3 regions of the Niveibacterium sp. COAC-50 genome follow, and region 2 is predicted to be linked to each of the others. Evidence: predicted binding sites of a transcription regulator. Region 2 holds the regulator's gene; each other region holds the start of a gene.
The links. The regulator sigma-54, encoded in region 2, starts transcription at its own class of promoters, with help from an activator protein. The targets are predictions, from matches to a motif close to TGGCACGCTTNCTGCTNA.
Positions count from the first base shown of each region.

Region 1: nifB (nitrogenase cofactor biosynthesis protein NifB) is a predicted target of sigma-54. The motif match lies at 2,017-2,034, and genes of this name have one in related genera.
Region 3: HH302_RS17555 (pilin) is a predicted target of sigma-54. The motif match lies at 2,424-2,441, and genes of this name have one in related genera.

Region 1 is NZ_JABCJM010000003.1:235,656-241,682, forward strand. It holds gene HH302_RS14195 (VOC family protein) at 100-468, opposite strand; gene trmA (tRNA (uridine(54)-C5)-methyltransferase TrmA) at 820-1,911, shown strand; gene nifB (nitrogenase cofactor biosynthesis protein NifB) at 2,065-3,561, shown strand; gene HH302_RS14210 (ferredoxin) at 3,577-3,822, shown strand; gene draG (ADP-ribosyl-[dinitrogen reductase] hydrolase) at 3,832-4,830, shown strand.
Region 2 is NZ_JABCJM010000002.1:553,128-559,154, forward strand. It holds gene mutY (A/G-specific adenine glycosylase) at 1-291, shown strand, start outside; gene HH302_RS10030 (LON peptidase substrate-binding domain-containing protein) at 376-981, opposite strand; gene recA (recombinase RecA) at 1,117-2,139, shown strand; gene recX (recombination regulator RecX) at 2,160-2,609, shown strand; gene lptB (LPS export ABC transporter ATP-binding protein) at 2,596-3,318, shown strand; gene HH302_RS10050 (RNA polymerase factor sigma-54) at 3,335-4,810, shown strand; gene hpf (ribosome hibernation-promoting factor, HPF/YfiA family) at 4,822-5,145, shown strand; gene ptsN (PTS IIA-like nitrogen regulatory protein PtsN) at 5,263-5,730, shown strand; gene hprK (HPr(Ser) kinase/phosphatase) at 5,717-6,027, shown strand, end outside.
Region 3 is NZ_JABCJM010000005.1:71,446-77,472, reverse strand. It holds gene HH302_RS17565 (spermidine synthase) at 1-949, opposite strand, end outside; gene tfpZ (TfpX/TfpZ family type IV pilin accessory protein) at 1,057-1,794, opposite strand; gene HH302_RS17555 (pilin) at 1,866-2,354, opposite strand; gene HH302_RS17550 (pilin) at 2,689-3,177, opposite strand; gene HH302_RS17545 (GspE/PulE family protein) at 3,451-5,802, opposite strand; gene HH302_RS17540 (3',5'-cyclic-nucleotide phosphodiesterase) at 5,872-6,027, opposite strand, start outside.

The DNA.
Region 1 (6,027 bases), on a different contig from region 2:
GCGTACCCTCGCCAAATCGCCCTTCGTGATTGGAATTCACGCGCGGAAGCCGCGAATGACGTACTCCGTCAAGGCTGCAGGCTCGCCGCGGCGTTGCACTCAGGCCATCGAATGCAGTCCGATCATGTTGCCGTCCGGATCGCAAACCAGGGCGATGAAGCCGTACTGCCCGATCGAGAACTTCTCCTTGAAAACCTTGCCGCCAAGCGCCACGGCTCGGCCGGCCTCCACCGCGCAGTCCGCACAGGTGAAATACACCAAGGTGCTGTTACCAGCCGACACGCAGCCTTCCATTCTGACGAGCGCGCCGGAGGCACCGGGGCCGTCTGTCATCGGAAAGACCCACATCTCCATGCCGGGGCTGTCAAGCGCTTGCAGTCTGACGCCGACCACGCCTTCGTAGAAACCCTTTGCTCGCGGCATGTCCTGCACATAGATCTCGAACCAGCCAACAGGGTTTCTTTGCATGGCGCCTCCTTGATCCGCGTGGTGGCCGAGCCAGCGCCCGGCAGACTCCAAGAATCGTCCACGGATGGGCGCATTTCAAGCTGAAGCAAATTGCAGCACACCGCCCCCTCGTTGCATGCGCCCGCCGCATCGCGAACGCCCGAGACAGCCAATCAAGCAACACAAAACAACAGGCGCCACTTCCCAACGTGTATCCCCAGCGCGGGCGGACGCATCTTGGCTTCGATCTACATGGAGCGCTCTGCACACGAGGAGCCGTGCCTCGAGGGCGCACAAGCAACGGCTTACCCGCCGTGGGCCTTAACACGGTATCGTTGCGCCCTTCGTTCCACCCCGGTTTCAAGCATCGCCATGTCTCAGACCCACCTCAGCCCCGATCACTACGCCACCCAGCTTGCCCCCAAGGTCGAGCAGTTCAAACACGATTTCGCCGCCTTCGGCCTTCCCGAGCCCGCGGTGTTTGAATCGGCTCCGCTGCACTACCGCATGAGGGCCGAGTTCCGCATGTGGCACCACGGCGAGCGGGTGGACTACGCGATGTGGGAAGCGGACAACCCGAAGCAGCCTGTGCTGCTGCAAGACTTCCCGACCGCGTCGGCGGCCATCTGCGAGGCCATGCCAGTTTTGCGCGACGCGGTGATCGCCTCGCCGGAGCTCAAGCGCAAGCTCTTCCAGGTGAACTTCCTTTCGACGCTCAGCGGCGAAATGCTGATCACGCTGATCTACCACCGCAAGCTTGACGAAGCCTGGGAATCCGCCGCGCGCGAACTCGCAGCCAAGATGCAGGTCATGCTGATCGGACGCAGCCACAAGCAGAAGATCGTGCTGGAACGCGACTGGGTGTTGGAGGCATTTGAAGTAGACGGCCGCCCGCTGCGCTACCAGCAGATCGAGGGCAGCTTTAGCCAACCGAATGGCGGTATGAACCGCCAAATGCTCGGCTGGGCGTGTCAGCAAGCCAAAGGCCTGGGTGGCGATCTGCTGGAACTGTATTGCGGCAACGGCAATTTCACGGTCGCGCTGGCGCCCCACTTCGAGCGGGTGCTGGCAACCGAAGTGAGCAAGTCCTCGGTGCGTGCGGCGGCCTACAACCTGGAAGCCAACGGCGTAACGAACGTGGCCTTTGCGCGCCTCTCCAGCGATGAAATGAGCGATGCGCTGGCGCGTGTACGTCCTTTCCGGCGACTGAAGGACATTGATCTCGACAGCTACCGCTTCAGTACGCTGTTCGTCGATCCGCCGCGCAGCGGGCTCGATGACACCACGTTGAAGATGGCGGCCGGCTTCGACCGCATCCTCTATATCTCGTGCAACCCGCAAACCCTGCGCGACAACGTAGAGGCCCTCCAAGCAACACATCGCATCGATGCCGCGGCGGTGTTTGACCAGTTCCCCTACACCCATCATCTCGAGTGCGGGCTGCTGCTCAGCCGCAAGGCTTGACGCCTGCCGCGCCTGTGCTGTTTCGTACATAGCACTGTGTAGGCTAAACGACAGAACGGGGCGCCCGCCCCACCAAAGGCTAGGCGCCGCGGTACAGGCGCGCATCGGCATGGCAATTGCTGAACCGGGGACAGACATCCTCGGGAGCGCCCCATGCCGACGCCTTCAACTTCGAACCCGACCGCACCGATCAGCGGTTGCGCCAGCGGCCGCTGTGGCTCCAGCACGCAACAAATCGACGAACTGGATGCCAGCACTGCGCAACGCGTGCAGGACCACCCCTGCTACTCCGAAGAGGCGCACAAGTACTTCGCGCGCATGCATGTGGCGGTGGCCCCCGCCTGCAACATCCAATGCAACTACTGCAACCGGAAGTACGACTGCAGCAATGAGTCCCGCCCAGGCGTCGTCTCGGAGGTTCTGACTGCCGCACAGGCAGTGAAGAAGACGCTCGCGGTCGCCGCCGCCATCCCGCAGATGAGTGTGCTGGGAATTGCCGGCCCGGGCGACGCGCTGGCCAACCCCGAGCGCACCTTCGCCACATTCGCCGAACTGTCAGAACGCGCGCCGGATCTGAAGCTATGCCTCTCCACCAACGGCCTGATGCTGCCGCGGTACGTCGACCAGATTGCGGCGTATCACGTTGATCACGTCACGATCACGATCAACTGCATCGACCCAGACATCGGCGCGCAGATCTACCCATGGATCTTCTGGAACCACCGGCGCGTCACCGGCAGGGAAGCCTCGGAAATTCTCATCTCGCAGCAACAGAAAGGGCTCGAGATGCTTGTCGAACGCGGCATCCTCGTTAAGGTGAACTCGGTGATGATTCCGGGCATCAACGATCAACATCTCAAGGAAGTCTCTCGCGTGGTGCGCGCCAAAGGCGCGTTTCTGCACAACGTGATGCCGCTGATTTCCGACCCGGCGCACGGCACACACTTCGGTCTCACCGGCCAGCGCGGCCCGACCCCGCAGGAGCTGAAGGCCTTGCAGGACGACTGTGCCGGCGACATGAATATGATGCGCCACTGCCAGCAATGCCGTGCCGACGCCGTCGGCATGCTGGGCGAAGACCGTGGCGCAGAGTTCACGCTGGAAAAGATCGAGGCAATGCAGATCGACGAGCACGCCGCCATGGGTCGGCGAATCGCACTGCGGGCGGCCATCAACGCCGAACTGGCCGAAAAGCGCGCTGCGCGCCATGCTGCGAGCGCCCAAGTCATTGCACTACACCGCGCCACTGTATCGCCCGGTCGCCCGGTGCGGATGGCCGTCGCCAGCAGCACCGGCGCGATCATCGACACGCACTTCGGCCATGCGAAGTCTTTCCGCATTCTCGAGGTCACGGCCGATAGCGTGCACACCCTTGGCACGCGTGCCGCCGCCCAGTACTGCGGTGGTGAGGCGGACTGCGGCGAGGCGGACAACACCCTCGCCCGAACCCTGGCCTCGCTCGCTGACTGCGAGGTCATGCTCTGCTCGCGTATCGGTATCGAGCCTTGGGTAAAACTGGAGGCTGCGGGCATCCGCCCCGACGGATCGCACGCGATGGAGGACGTGGCGTCCGCCGCAAGAGCAGTCTGGCAAGCGATGCTCGAAAGCGGCCAACTCGCCAACGCGCCCGCGCATCAACGCCGCGCATAGCCGGAGCTCGCCGCAATGGCACTTGAGATCTTCGCTGGCTGCGTCAACTGCTGGGCCTGCGTCACACTCTGCCCGCATCAAGCGATCATCGAAGCGCAACCGCACTTCCTGATCGACCCGCTGCGTTGCACTGAGTGCGTTGATGCGCACGCCACACCGCAATGTGCGGCGATCTGCCCCGTCGAAGGCGTCATCGTGAATGAGCTCGGCGATCCGCTGAACCCGCCCGGATCGCTTTCACCGCCCGCGCGCTTCGGTTAGGCCGCGAGCATGTCTGGCGACGGAATTCCCTCACCGCTCGACATGCCACCGATGCAATGCGTGTGGCCAGCCGGCGCGTCAGCGCAACGCATTCGACAGCACGCGCGCGGGGCGATGCTCGGCCTCGCACTTGGCGATGCGCTGGGTGCAACGGTGGAATTCATGACCCCGCGCGAGATTCGCGCCCTGTACGGCTGCCACGCGCAGATCCGCGGTGGTGGCTGGCTGCGGCTACCGCCCGGTCAGGTGACGGACGACACCACGATGGCATTCGCCGTCGCCAAGACGCTTCTCGCCTCGCCCGATCCTGGGCCTGCCGACTTCGCGCGCGCCTTTGATGCCTGGATGCGCAGCAAGCCGGTCGACATCGGCAACACGGTGCGTCGCGGTGTGATGCGGTTTCGAAGAACCGGCGAAGCCTGTGTCCCCCCGTCCGACGATGCGGGCAACGGCGCCACGATGCGCTGCGCACCGATAGCGATCGCTCTGCTTGGCGCGCCACCCGAAACGATCCGCCGAATCGCTCTTTCGCAAGCGCGTGTCACGCACCACAACCCGCTGACCGATGCCGCAACGCTGTTCGTAGTCGGCATGGTCCAGGCAGGGATACTCGGGCACGGCATACGCGGCGTCATCGCACTCGCCCACGCCCTGGTAAAGGCGTACCCGAGCTTCCACTTCCGAGCAAAACCGCAAAGCAACCCCACCGGCTACATCGTCGACACCATGCGCGTCGTTCTCCAGTCGATCGACATCACCGACAGCTTCGAATCGGCACTGATCGACGTGGTCAACCGCGGCGGCGACGCCGACACAACCGGCGCAATCACCGGCGCGATACTCGGCGCCATGTACGGCGAATCCGCCCTGCCACTCCACTGGCTATCGGCGCTGCGCCCCGATGTTGCGACGCACTGCATAAGGTACGCTGATTGTCTTACCGAACAACTGCAGCGGAACTGGGCTGTGACTCATCGCCAGACTTGCCCGCCTCATCAGTGGCCATAGCTCTGCTCAGAAATTCCGCAGCCAATAGCCCGGTAGGCGCCCAGCCACACGGGGCACACGATGCTGCGATCCACGCGCGGCTTCAGCTAAACGTAGACGCTGATCGGCGAAACAAATCTGGCACAGCGCAAAAACAAAAAGGGCTTGGCGCATTCGCCAAGCCCTAATTTGATTGGTTGCGGGGACACGCTTCGCAACCCGGAACTCGATCACGGTTCGCTGAACGCGTCTGCATTCTCGACGCACCATCCAGGCCGCCCGCGGGGCGGCCTTTTTGTTGCCGCACCTTGTGAAAAAGCACCGTGCGAACGACCACAGGGGCGCGGCGCCCGTACAAGGACGGGAATTTTGACTAGCGTCGGAAAAAGGTAACTTCGGTAACACCCGCCGGAAGCCGCCATTCAAGGTCTTGCGCCGCAACGCCTTACGACAAATGCAGGAAGGTAACTATTGGGTAACCTTAAGGCAACTTGGATACCTTCTTCGATTGTCACCGCGTCCGTTTTCGGCCCTATAAAAATCAATACCTTAGCCGGTGTTAACTTTTTGGTTACCTGAAGTCACCTTCCAACGGTAACAATCGACAGCTTTACGGATCAGACACTTACGGCTGGTTTTGGGCGCCCGTTACCTTGGTTACCTTTTTCCGACGCTTCCCTCAGAAATGGCGAACAAGGGAACGCAGAGGCTGCAAACCGCCAGCTGCAAGATTCTCGATCCACAAAGCGGGCGGGCGTGACGGGGTCACGAGCGCACGCAGCAAAGCATCGGCTGTTAGAACAGCCCTTAACCCGCCAAATCGCGCGTGCAAAGGCAGCGCATACTTGAGTCGCATCCAGCCATCGCCAAGGCCTCAGGGTGACAACTGAAAACTCAGCGGTGAGTACCGAGTACCCCATCGATTTCGAGAAAAGGCGCACGGAAGTGGTAAACCTGCCTTGGCCGTAGCGGCCGGTGCGGCGCTAGAATCCATCAAGGCCCGTGCTTTTCGAGTCATTCGTTCGAGCAACCGGCACGCCGAGGTGGGTCCAGGATGTTGATCACCCTGACTGCCGTGATTGGTCGCAACCTGATCGCCGGCGTGGTTTGGCAACGAATCTCGACTTCACGAATAGACAAATAGAATCTAACTTTGAGGTCTACTTAACGTTAGGCATGCGGGAGAAGCCGTGCAATTTAGCCAACCAATTAAGTTAG
Region 2 (6,027 bases):
AAGCGCCCGCCACACGGCATCTGGGGTGGCCTGTACGCATTGCCGGAGATCCCGGACGAGCTCGACGCCGAAGCCCATGCGCTGACGCTCGGGCTGCGCGCAAACGGGGTAGCAACGCCCTTGCCACCGCTACGACATGCCTTCACGCATTTCCGGCTAACGCTGGAGCCCCAACTAATCGATGTGAGCGGCGAAGGCATTCGCGACCCCGCCTGGCGCTGGGCCGCACCGCATGAATGGGACTCGCTGGGTTTGCCAACGCCAGTGCGACGCCTGCTCGATAGCCTCTAGGAAAACGGCAGCCAGGTCGGTCCGACGGCGCCCGACTGGGGGCTGGGCGAGCGGTGCCGATACGTCCCCGGTCGCGCGACGCCGTCAGGCGTCCTGCTTGAGCAGACCGCGTTGAACGAGGAACTGCTGGATGATCGTCAAGCGCATCAGTGGGTCGTCCAACTCAAGCAACTTTTGTTTGGCCTTGACCGGAATCGGCAGGATTTCGGTATAGCGGTACCCCACCCATGCCGCGTCGTCGAAACGATGCGGCGCCGGAATCGCCTTTTCACCCGCGTCGGCAACCACCGCCTGCAACAAGGGCAGGGTATCGGCCAGCGTTTCGGGCGGCGCTTGCACTTCCGGCTCCGGCACCCACTCGACTACAGCCCTGAGCAAACCATCGGGCTGGGCGACGGCCTGAGCGATGCGAAACCGGCGCTCGCCGGTCACCACGATCTGCAGGATGCCGGGCTGATCCATGTCCCACTCGACGATGCGCGCGCTCGTGCCGACCTGGGCGGGCGTTGCCGGCGCGCCGGTTTCCTCGCCCTCTTCGATCAGGCAGACGCCGAAACTGCTGCCGTCCCGAATGCACGCCTTGACCATGTCCATGTAGCGCACCTCGAATACCTTGAGCGGCAATCGCGCTTCGGGAACAAGTACGGTGTGCAGGGGAAACAGAGGCAGTTCGGCGGGCAGTTCGGGCATCGGATTGGTCTCGCGGGCCCGCGAAACGCGCGCCGGGTGAAGTGGCGGAAGTGTGCCATGTTTTCCTGCACGCGCCCGACCGAGACGCACGCAATCTCTGTGCCATAATCGTTTCCAACGAATCGAGGAAACCCCATGGACGACAACAAGGCGAAAGCACTTCAGGCCGCGCTGGCCCAGATCGAAAAACAGTTCGGCAAGGGCTCCATCATGCGGATGGGCGATGGCGAAGTGGAATCGGACATCCAGGCGGTGTCGACCGGCTCCCTCGGGCTGGACATCGCGCTGGGCATTGGCGGCCTGCCGCGTGGCCGCGTGATCGAGATCTACGGCCCGGAATCGTCAGGCAAGACGACCCTCACGCTGCAGGCGATTGCCGAGATGCAGAAGATGGGTGGCGTGGCCGCCTTCATCGACGCCGAGCACGCGCTCGACGTGTCCTACGCGCAGAAGCTGGGCGTCAACGTCGGCGACCTGCTGATCTCGCAGCCGGATACCGGCGAGCAGGCGCTTGAGATCGCCGACATGCTGGTGCGTTCTGGCAGCGTCGATATCGTCGTGATCGACTCGGTCGCCGCGCTGACGCCGAAGGCCGAAATCGAGGGCGAGATGGGCGATCAACTGCCCGGCCTGCAGGCCCGCCTGATGTCGCAGGCGCTGCGCAAGCTGACCGGCAACATCAAGCGCACCAACACCATGGTCATCTTCATCAACCAGATCCGCATGAAGATCGGCGTGATGTTCGGCAACCCCGAAACCACCACGGGCGGCAATGCGCTGAAGTTCTACGCCTCGGTGCGTCTGGACATCCGCCGCACCGGCACGATCAAGAAGGGCGACGAAGTCATCGGCTCGGAGACCAAGGTCAAGGTCGTGAAGAACAAAGTGGCGCCGCCGTTCAAGGAAGCGCACTTCGACATCCTTTACGGCGAGGGCATCTCGCGCGAAGGCGAAATCATCGACATGGGCGTCGAACAGCGCTTTGTCGACAAGTCCGGCGCGTGGTACGCATACAACGGCGAGAAGATCGGCCAGGGCAAGGACAACGCGCGCGAATTCCTGCGCTCGCACCCGGAAACCGCACGCGAAATCGAGAACAAGATCCGCGTACAACTGGGCCTACCTGAACTGCCGGCTGGGGAAGCCGCCGCGGCCTGAACCGACGAGGCACATTGGCGATGAGCGGCGACGAGCTGAAGGCCCGCGCGCTCCGAACGCTGGCGCAGCGCGAACACAGCCGGGCCGAGTTGGCGCGCAAGCTGGCCGCGCACGGTGAGCCGGACGCGGTCGAAGCGGTACTCGACCGGATGAGCGAACTGGGCCTGCTGTCCGACAGCCGCTTTGCCGAAAGTTACGTGCGCAGCCGTGCCGGCCGGCTCGGCCAGCGACGCATCCAGCATGAACTCGCACAGCGCGGCGTGGATCCGGAAACGATCTCCGAAGCGCTGGCGAGTGAGTTGGGCGAGACAGAACTGGAGCGCGCCCGTGCAGTGTGGGCGCGCAAGTTCGGCAGTACGCCGGGCGATGCAAAGGAATGGGCGCGCCAGGCGCGCTTTCTGACCGCCCGCGGATTTTCCGCGGAGGTCGTAAGAAAAGTGTTGAAAGAGCCGTTCGATGAGTCTGCTTAAGGTAGGCGGTCTATCCAAGCGCTACAAGGCACGCACTGTCGTGCGCGATGTCGGCTTCGAAGTCGGCAGCGGTGAGGTGGTCGGCCTGCTCGGCCCCAACGGCGCCGGCAAGACGACCTGTTTCTACATGATCGTTGGCTTGGTGCGTGCCGACGGCGGCACGATCACCCTCGACGACAAGGAAATCACCCACCTGCCGATCCACAAGCGGGCGCATCTGGGCTTGTCCTACCTGCCGCAGGAAAACTCGGTATTCCGCAAGCTCACGGTGGCCGAGAACATCCTCGCAGTGCTCGAACTGCAGAAGCTGCCGAAGGACAAACTCACCGCGCGGCTCGATGAGCTGCTGGGCGAGTTGGGCATCACGCACTTGCGCGATGCAACCGCGATGTCCCTCTCGGGCGGCGAGCGGCGGCGGGTTGAAATTGCCCGCGCGCTGGCCACCAACCCGCAGGTGATCCTGCTCGACGAACCCTTCGCCGGCGTCGACCCGATCGCGGTGATCGATATCCAGAAGATCATCCGCTTCCTGAAGGATCGCAACATCGGCGTGCTGATCACCGATCACAACGTGCGCGAGACGCTGGGCATCTGCGACCGCGCTTACATCATCACCGAAGGGGTGGTGCTCGCCAGCGGCCGCCCCGACGAAATCGTCCAGAACGACAAGGTTCGCGAGGTTTACCTCGGCGAGCATTTCCGACTCTGATCGCGCAACCCCCACGATGAAGCCCTCGCTCCAGCTCCGCATCTCCCAGCAGCTCGCGCTGACCCCGCAGCTGCAACAGTCGATCAAGCTGCTGCAGCTATCGACACTGGAGCTCAACAGCGAAATCGAGCGCATGCTGCTCGAGAACCCCTTGCTCGAACGCGAAGACGCCGAGTCGGACCCGGAAGCCTGGGGGCAATCCGCCACCGCGCCGAGCGGCGACGAACGCACCGACACCGCCAACGATGCGGCGGCCGAAGCGGCCGAGACCTCGCCCGAACCAAGCGAGCCGAGCTTCGACGATGCCGGCAGCTATGACGACGGCCCCACCGAGTGGTCCGGCGAAGGCGGCGGCAGCGGCAGCGGCAATCGCGACGATGACGACGAGACGGATTTCCAGGAATTCCGTGCTGCGCAGACGAGCCTGCGCGACCACCTGGATGAACAAGTTGCCCTAATGCCGCTGTCGGACCGCGATCGCGCGCTGCTGCGCTTCATGATCGAAGCGCTCGACGACGATGGCTATCTGACCCAGCCGCTCGACGAACTGCTGGAGCTGTTGCCGTCCGAGTTTGAAGTTGACGTCGACGAGCTGCAGATCGCCCTCGCGCACCTGCAGAACCTCGATCCGCCGGGCATCGGCGCACGCTCGCCAGGCGAATGCCTGAAGCTGCAATTGCGCCTGCTGCCTGAGAGCGCTGCGCGTGAAGCCGCGATCATCATCGTCGAGCAGCATCTGGAGCTGCTGGCCGCGCGGGATTTCGTGCGACTCAAGCGGCATCTGGGTTGCAGCGACGAAACCCTGCGCGAGGCGCACCAGCTCGTTTGCAGCCTCGATCCGCGCCCCGGTGCGCGGTTTGCCGCAATCGAGACGCGATATGTGATCCCGGATGTGATCGTGCGCAAGGTGCGCGGCCACTGGAGTGCGACACTGAACCCGGACGCGATGCCCAAGCTGCGGATCAACCAGCTCTACGCCGGAATCCTGCAGCAGAACCGCGGCTCGGCCGGATCACTGGCCGGGCAGTTGCAGGAGGCACGCTGGATGATCAAGAACGTGCAGCAACGGTTTGACACGATCCTGCGGGTATCCCAGGCAATCGTTGACCGCCAGCGGCAGTTCTTCGATTATGGGGACGTGGCAATGCGTCCGCTGACACTGCGCGAAATCGCAGAGCAGCTTGATCTGCATGAGTCGACGATCTCTCGGGTGACCACGCAGAAGTACATGGCCACGCCAAGAGGTATCCTTGAACTGAAGTATTTTTTCGGCAGCCACGTCGCCACGGATTCTGGCGGCGCGTGTTCAGCTACGGCGATTCGTGCGCTGATTCGCCAGCTGGTCGCGGCAGAGGATCGCAAAAAACCGCTATCCGATGCGCGGATTGCCGAGCTTCTCGGCCAGCAGGGGATTGTCGTTGCGCGGCGTACCATCGCAAAGTACCGCGAGTCGCTCAACATCCCGCCGGTCAGCCAGCGCAAGATGATCTGAGAGGATAAATCATGAACCTGAACATCACCGGACACCATCTCGAAGTTACCGCCGCGCTCCGCGACTACGTAACATCGAAACTGGATCGCGTGATTCGCCACTTCGATCACGTCACGAGCGTTAACGTGATCCTGTCGGTGGAAAAGCTGAAGCAAAAGGCGGAAGTGACGGTACATGTACGCGGCAAGGACATTTTCGTCGAGAGCATTGACGAAGATTTGTATGCCGCAATCGACGCCATGACGGACAAACTGGACAGGCAGGTTCTCAAGCACAAGGAAAAGTCCTACGATCACGGCCACGAGGCGCACAAGCGCCAATCTGCAGAATCGTAATCACGGTCGCTCTAGTGAATCCCGGCGCGTAAGCTTGCGGAAAGCCCCCGCGCCGAACATGAGCTGACCCCGGATCTGCGCGCCTTCGGGCGCGCAGTGCATTTCTGAACCCCAAGCATGAATCTCATCGCCCCGCTGCTGCCGCCGTCCAATGTGCTCGTCGATCTTGAGGCGAGCAGCAAGAAGCGCGTCTTCGAACAGGCTGGCCTGCTCTTCGAAAACCATCAGGGACTCGCGCGCAGCGCCGTCTACGACGCACTTTTCACGCGTGAAAAGCTCGGCTCCACCGGCCTTGGACAAGGCATTGCGATTCCGCACGGCCGTATCAAGGGCCTGCGCGACGCCGTCGGTGCCTTCATCCGCCTTGCGCAGCCCGTGCCATTCGAGGCCCCGGACGGCAAGCCGGTGAATCTGATGTTCGTGCTGCTGGTGCCGGAAAGCGCCACCGAGCACCACCTGCGACTGCTATCGGAGCTCGCACAGATGTTCTCCGACCGCAGCTTCCGCGATGCACTGGCGCAGGCCAGTGATGCGTCCGAGGCCCACACCCTGTTCGTGAACTGGAACCCGAATGCGGCGAACTAGCGTCGCCCGGATCTACGAGGACAACCGCGACCGGCTCGGCCTGAGCCATCTCGCCGGCCCGCTCGATGTCGAGGTTCAGGTTCCAAATGAGAAAGTGTGGCCAGCCGAGCTGGTAGGCCACCTCAACATCATCCACCCGAACCGCATTCAGGTGATGGGCGAGGCGGAGCTGGGCTGGATTCGTCGCCAGGCACGCGACAAGGTACAGCATCAGCTGGAGAGCATCTTGCTGGCGCACCCGCCAGCGATGATCGTGGCGGACGGATGTGAAGTGCCGCCGCTGATCCAGAGTGCGTT
Region 3 (6,027 bases), on a different contig from region 2:
ACAGGCGGTCGTAGACAGGCAAGGTCAACGCAGCGCATACACCCATCACGACCTGAACGTATGCCAGGACAAGCAATGGGCGACGAATCGACTCGATCCGATTTCTGATCAAGTATCCACCTACCGCCAAACCAAAGAGAAAACTGGCAAGCATCAACTCAAATGCATGGGTCGACGACCCAAGCACCAGATTGAGCATGCGAATCCAGACTACCTCATAGAAAAAGGACGACAAACCTGTTAGCGCAGCCACTAACAAAAGGAGGCGAATCGGAGTCGAACCACGCTCTTCGCTCGACTGAACAAAGTTGTCCGCCACCGGCACTGACTTCGATATACCGTAAACAGCAATCGCCAAGACAATGTTGCCAATTCCTGCGGTCAGCAAGCTCCCGGGAAGCCCGACAGCGGGCACCAGCAGGAAGGCGCTCAGCAAGACGCCGACAACGCCCCCGAGAGTATTCTGCGCATAAAGCAATGCAAGAGGACGGCCAACGGCACCGTCGGCCAAACGCAGGTATCCCGCTGTCATCAGCGGAAATGTCGCCCCGAGCAAAATGGACTGGGGCAGAATCAGGGCTGCGGATAGCCCCCACTGGGCATAACACAGCGAGTCCGCACTGCAAGTCGCTGGAATCAAGACCGCATAAGCCCAATCGGTCGCGACGACAAACACACCATGAAAGACTAACGCCAGCACGCCAATGGCCAGCTCCACCAAGGCATACCATCGCAGCGGGTTCGATAGCCGCTCAGTAAAGTAGCCTGCCGCCCACGCACCGAGTGCCATGCCGCCTATAAATACGACCAGAACCAGCGTTTGTGCGTATGCGGCGTGCCCAAGAAATAGCTTCAAATAATGCGGCCAAATCGATTCGTAGATCAAGCCGCATACACCCGAGAACAAGAACAGCACTACGAGCACATGGCGTCTAACGGTCGGAATCATGATTCAGTCTTTACAGTTGGAAGCACGGAGCATTGACGAAAAATAAGTGTGGGGCGTTTGGAAAATCCGGCCAAAAGTACATGCAAGCCGGATCGCGACGCTCGATACTACCAAGGCCTGAGATCAACCACGGCGACGACTTTCCCGCTTTCTCGTTGCACCAGCACGGTCATGTGGCGAGATTTAGCCATCATCGGCAGGTAAGCGTTTGCAGCGGGCCAAGAACGAAGGGTGTCACTAACCTCCTTCGCTGCGTTGAATTGCGTAAGCCGCGAAAGCGGCTGCGCTTGGCGGCGGATCTGCTCGGCAGCCCTCTCAAGTGGTTGATAGAGTTCGGGCCTCTGCGGCAGATCAACCCCCCCAACCACCGCGTCGAACAACAAGCGGTCATGTTCCGCATTATCGCTGGGCGCACGCTGTGAAACCCAGCGCGGCCCCAGCCACGATTGGCGTCTGTAATCAGGGTTCGCCTCGGACAGCTTCCGCTCATCGACATTGAAAGACTGAATGAGATCGAAACGCCCTGCGTTGTACACCAGCCACACCGGCCGGCCGCTAGCAAGGCTCGCGATTCCATAGCCAAACGCAGCAACCTGCAATACCACGATCACCAAAAGATCAAGCCACAGAAGACGTTTGCCGGGTTTATAGACAATCAAAGTCAATAACGGCCCCAGCGTCACATCGACGGCGAGCAATATCAAATAGATCGATGTCACGCCGACCGCGGACTGCAGCGGCGACGGATACCAGATTTGAAAAACCACTATCAGCGAACACAAGGCGACAGCAGTCGACCCTGAAAGATGCGCCAGAAAAACGCGTACGCGCGGAACTATCGTCATTCTGAAACTTTAACGCCAAAAAAAAGAGACCGCAAAGCGGTCTCTTTTTTGGGCCCTCTTAAGTCTGAATATCAGAGGCCGCCAAGAACCTTCTGACGGCACGGGGCCGGGAAGAACTTGTAGTCGGTCGTTGCAGCATCCGTACCGCAGGACCAGCCTTGAATCGCGTCGGTCGCTGCTGCCATAGCCTTGGTGCGGGCAGCATCAGTGGTCGGCTGCAGGATGATGACTTTAGTATTCGCGCCCGTAGCCACATTCTGGATTGCGCCGGACGTAATCTTGCCAGTAGTGCTGTCCACAGCCAAACCAGCAGCCATGTACTTGGTAGTAACCTTACTGCTGCAACCGGCGGCATCAGCATCGGCAGGGAACTGCGAGTTTGCTTGAATGAACTCGGACACGCCGTTTTTACATGCATCCAGTTGCAGCATAACTTCGGTCACCTTCGAGCGAGCAGTGTAGTCTTGGTACGCAGGCAGAGCCACCGCCGCCAAAATGCCGATGATCGCAACCACAATCATCAGTTCGATAAGAGTAAAACCGCGCTGCATCGTCTTCATAGCAATCTCCTGTCTCAATGGTTTCGGCGTAGCGATCAACTCTGCTGATCACATCCGCACAAACCCTTTTTAGCACATCCCGTGCCAACCGCCTGACGAAACACAACAACTTGTTTTTATTGGAAAAAATCAGAAAAGAATCAAGATTAGTCAGCGCAAGGTGCCGATTTTCGTCATTCATCGGCTCAATCGCGACACCCCCATGCCATCTGCACATCAAAACAACGCCCAATCTGGACTGGGTCGCTAGCGCTGATTCGTCAAGGTGAGTGGCGCCCGCCGCGCGAACACGACTCACCTGATCTCTACCGACTAGGTTGATATCAGAACGGTATTAGAGCCCGCCAAGGACCTTCTGGCGGCAGGGAGCCGGGAAGAACTTGTAGTCAGTCGTTGCCGCGTCCGTACCGCAGGACCACCCTTGAATCGCATCGGTCGCAGCGGCCATCGCCTTCGTGCGCGCAGCATCAGTGGTCGGCTGAAGAATAAGAACCTTAGTGTCCGCACCTGTCGCGACGCTCTGAATTGCTCCAGAGGTGATCTTGCCGGTGGCGCTGTCTACTGCCAAGCCGGCGGCCATGTACTTGGTGGTCACTTTGCTGCTGCAGCCGGCAGCGTCCGCATCGGCAGGAAATTGCGAGTTCGCCTGGATGAACTCCGACACACCGTTCTTGCAAGCATCAAGCTGCAGCATGACCTCAGTCACTTTCGAGCGCGCAGTGTAATCCTGATACGCGGGTAGAGCGACGGCAGCCAAAATTCCGATGATCGCAACGACGATCATCAGTTCGATCAGTGTAAAACCGCGTTGAAGTGACTTCATGACTTTCTCCAGGGAACTGTTTGAGCGGGCGGAATGCCCACACCACCAGCACAACGCATTTGTCATGCCAGAACCCGGTTTCGTCACAAGTCATTGTTTATAAGAGAGCTATTTGACAACGCGCACCTAGAGAGCACATGCGGATTGTCAAATTTCGTCACATCGCAGCCGCTTTAGGTCAACCCGAACTCCGCTGCAACTGCTAGCCCCCCCTCGGAGCAGACGCACGTCTGAGCGGGGGCAGTCAAGCAACGAAGGCGATCCGATCAACTCCTAACGAATGCACACCTTCCGCACCTGCTTCATGTCCGTCACACCCTGCAGCACCTTCTCGATGCCGTCCTGTCGCAGCGTGCGCATCCCGTCAGCAAGCGCCGCCGTAACCAGCTCCGAAACGGGTGCTCGGACCTGCACGAGGTGTTTGACCTCGGCAGAGCCGACCATCATTTCGTGCAGGCCGACGCGGCCCTTGTAGCCGTCAGAGCAGTGTTCGCAGCCTTTCGCCCGGTAGAGCAGCAGTTGCCCCTCGTGGCCGAACTGCACTCTCCATTCTGCGAGTAGCGCTGCCTCGGCGGCCGCCGGATCTGCCTGGAATTCAGGCGTCTGGCGCATATCTTCGCAATACTCGGCGATCAAGGCCGCTACCTCGTCGTCGTCCGGGTGGTAGGCCTCCTTGCAATGCTTGCAGAGCCGCTTGGCGAGGCGCTGCGCGAGCACGCCGAGCAACGCATCGGCAAAGTTGAACGGGTCCATCCCCATGTCGAGCAGGCGCACCACCGATTCTGGCGCGCTGTTTGTGTGCAGCGTGGAGAGCACAAGGTGGCCCGTCAGCGAGGCTTCGATGCCGATCGTCACGGTTTCCTTGTCGCGCATCTCGCCAACCATGATGACGTCAGGGTCGGCACGCAGGAAGGCACGCATTACAGCGACGAAATCCAGCCCGGCCTTGCGGTTAACCTGAACTTGGCGCAGGCCGCGCTGCGTGATCTCGACCGGGTCCTCGGCGGTCCAGATCTTGGTGTCGGGCGTGTTGAGCTCTTTCAGGATCGAATGCAGCGTGGTGGTCTTGCCGGAGCCGGTTGGGCCGCAACAGAAGAAGATGCCGTAGGGCTTATTGATCGTGTTGCGCAGGCGCTCGAGATTGCGCGGCGACATGCCCAGATCCGACAGCGGCAGCGGCTCGCCGTTCGCCAGCAGACGCATCACCACGTCTTCCATGCCGCCCGCGGTCGGGATGGTCGCGACCCGCAGCTCGATATCCAGGGGCCCGTACTTGCGGAAGCGGATCTTGCCGTCCTGCGGTTTGCGGCGTTCGGAGATATCGAGGTCGCACATGATCTTGATACGCGTGACCAGCGGGTTGCGGTAACTCGCAGGCACCTCGATGTACGGCACCAGTGAGCCGTCCTTGCGGAAACGGATCAGCGTCTTTTCCTTGCCCGGGCGCGGCTCGATGTGGATATCCGAGGCGCCCTGCCGATGCGCCTCGATGATGATCTTGTTGACCAGCTTGACGAGTTCGTTGTCGGCGGCCGCGGAGATTTCGTCCTGCGACGGCGCGTCGCGCTCGTCGTCGCCCAGGCCAGACAGCATGTCGGACACCGAAGCCTCATCCATGCCCTGCTCGAACAACTGCTGCGCCGTCTTCTCGAACTCGCGCCGTGTCGTGACGCGGAACGATAGCTTTGCGCCCGGGAAGACATTGTCGGCCACCCGCGCGCCGCGCACCTGCTCGGGGTCGGTTGTGAGGACAATGATCCCTTCCTGCGTCTCCTCCAGCGGCAGCCAACCCGCCTGCAACACATAGTCCTTCTTGATGTTGCGCAGCAGATGCATCGACTTGACCCGCTCCTGCCGAAACGGCTCGTAGGGCACGCCGTAAAACCGTGCCATCGACTCACCGACCAGCGCTGCGGCTATCCGCACTTCGTCGAGCAGAATTGCTTCGATCGTTGTATTCCGCGCGCGGGTCTGCTTTTCGATCTCCTCGAGTTGCTCGGGAGTCACGGCGCCAGTGCGCGTCAGGTAGTCGTACTTGTTGCGCAGCGGCTTTTCCTGGGAAAGACGCTGCGCAAACGCGACGCCCAGGGTCTGCGCAAGCCCCTGCAGCCCCTCTTCGTCGATGGCGGTAAAGGCCGAGCCATCCCGCGCATTAATCAGTTGCACAACGCCAAGGAGTTCGCTTTCCGCCGCCCCCATGATCGGCGCCACCAGCATCTGCTTGCTGTGGTAGCCGCTGCGCTCATCCACCTCGCGGCGAAACTCAAGATTGGGCGAGATCTGGCTCAGCTCAGCCGCGTCGTAAACATCGTGGATGTTGAGCAGCGTCTTATGCAGGGCAACGTAGCCCGCGACGCTGCGGTCCGAGATCGGCAACCGGATCGCCTTGATCGAATGCAGACCGGTCTTGACCTTGGAGACGATCGCCGCCCCCGACTCGTCCACCGTATATAAAGTGATGCGTTCGGCGCCAAACAGGCTGCAGATATCGGCCGAGAGCTCGAAGATGATCTCGTCGATATTGTTTGTGGCGTGTATGCGCGCCGTCAGCGCCTGCAGGCCCTTGAAAAACGCGAGCCGCCGGCTCAGATCGCCGGCGCTGGTGCGCCCCGGAATGGCACTCATCGATCAACCCCCAGATGGCTTACTGCCAAGGCCCGATGATACTGCCACCAACCCTGGCTTGCGCCGGGATCAGAGCGCGAACACCTGCTCGTTCCGAAGAATCTGTGGCTTCAAACGGCCGCTGTACGCCGCCAGCTCGGCGGTGATCTCGGCAGCCTGCGCCGGCTTGAGGTGTGTCACATAGATCTCGGGCGACACGATCAGCCGATCAAGCACCGAAAACAG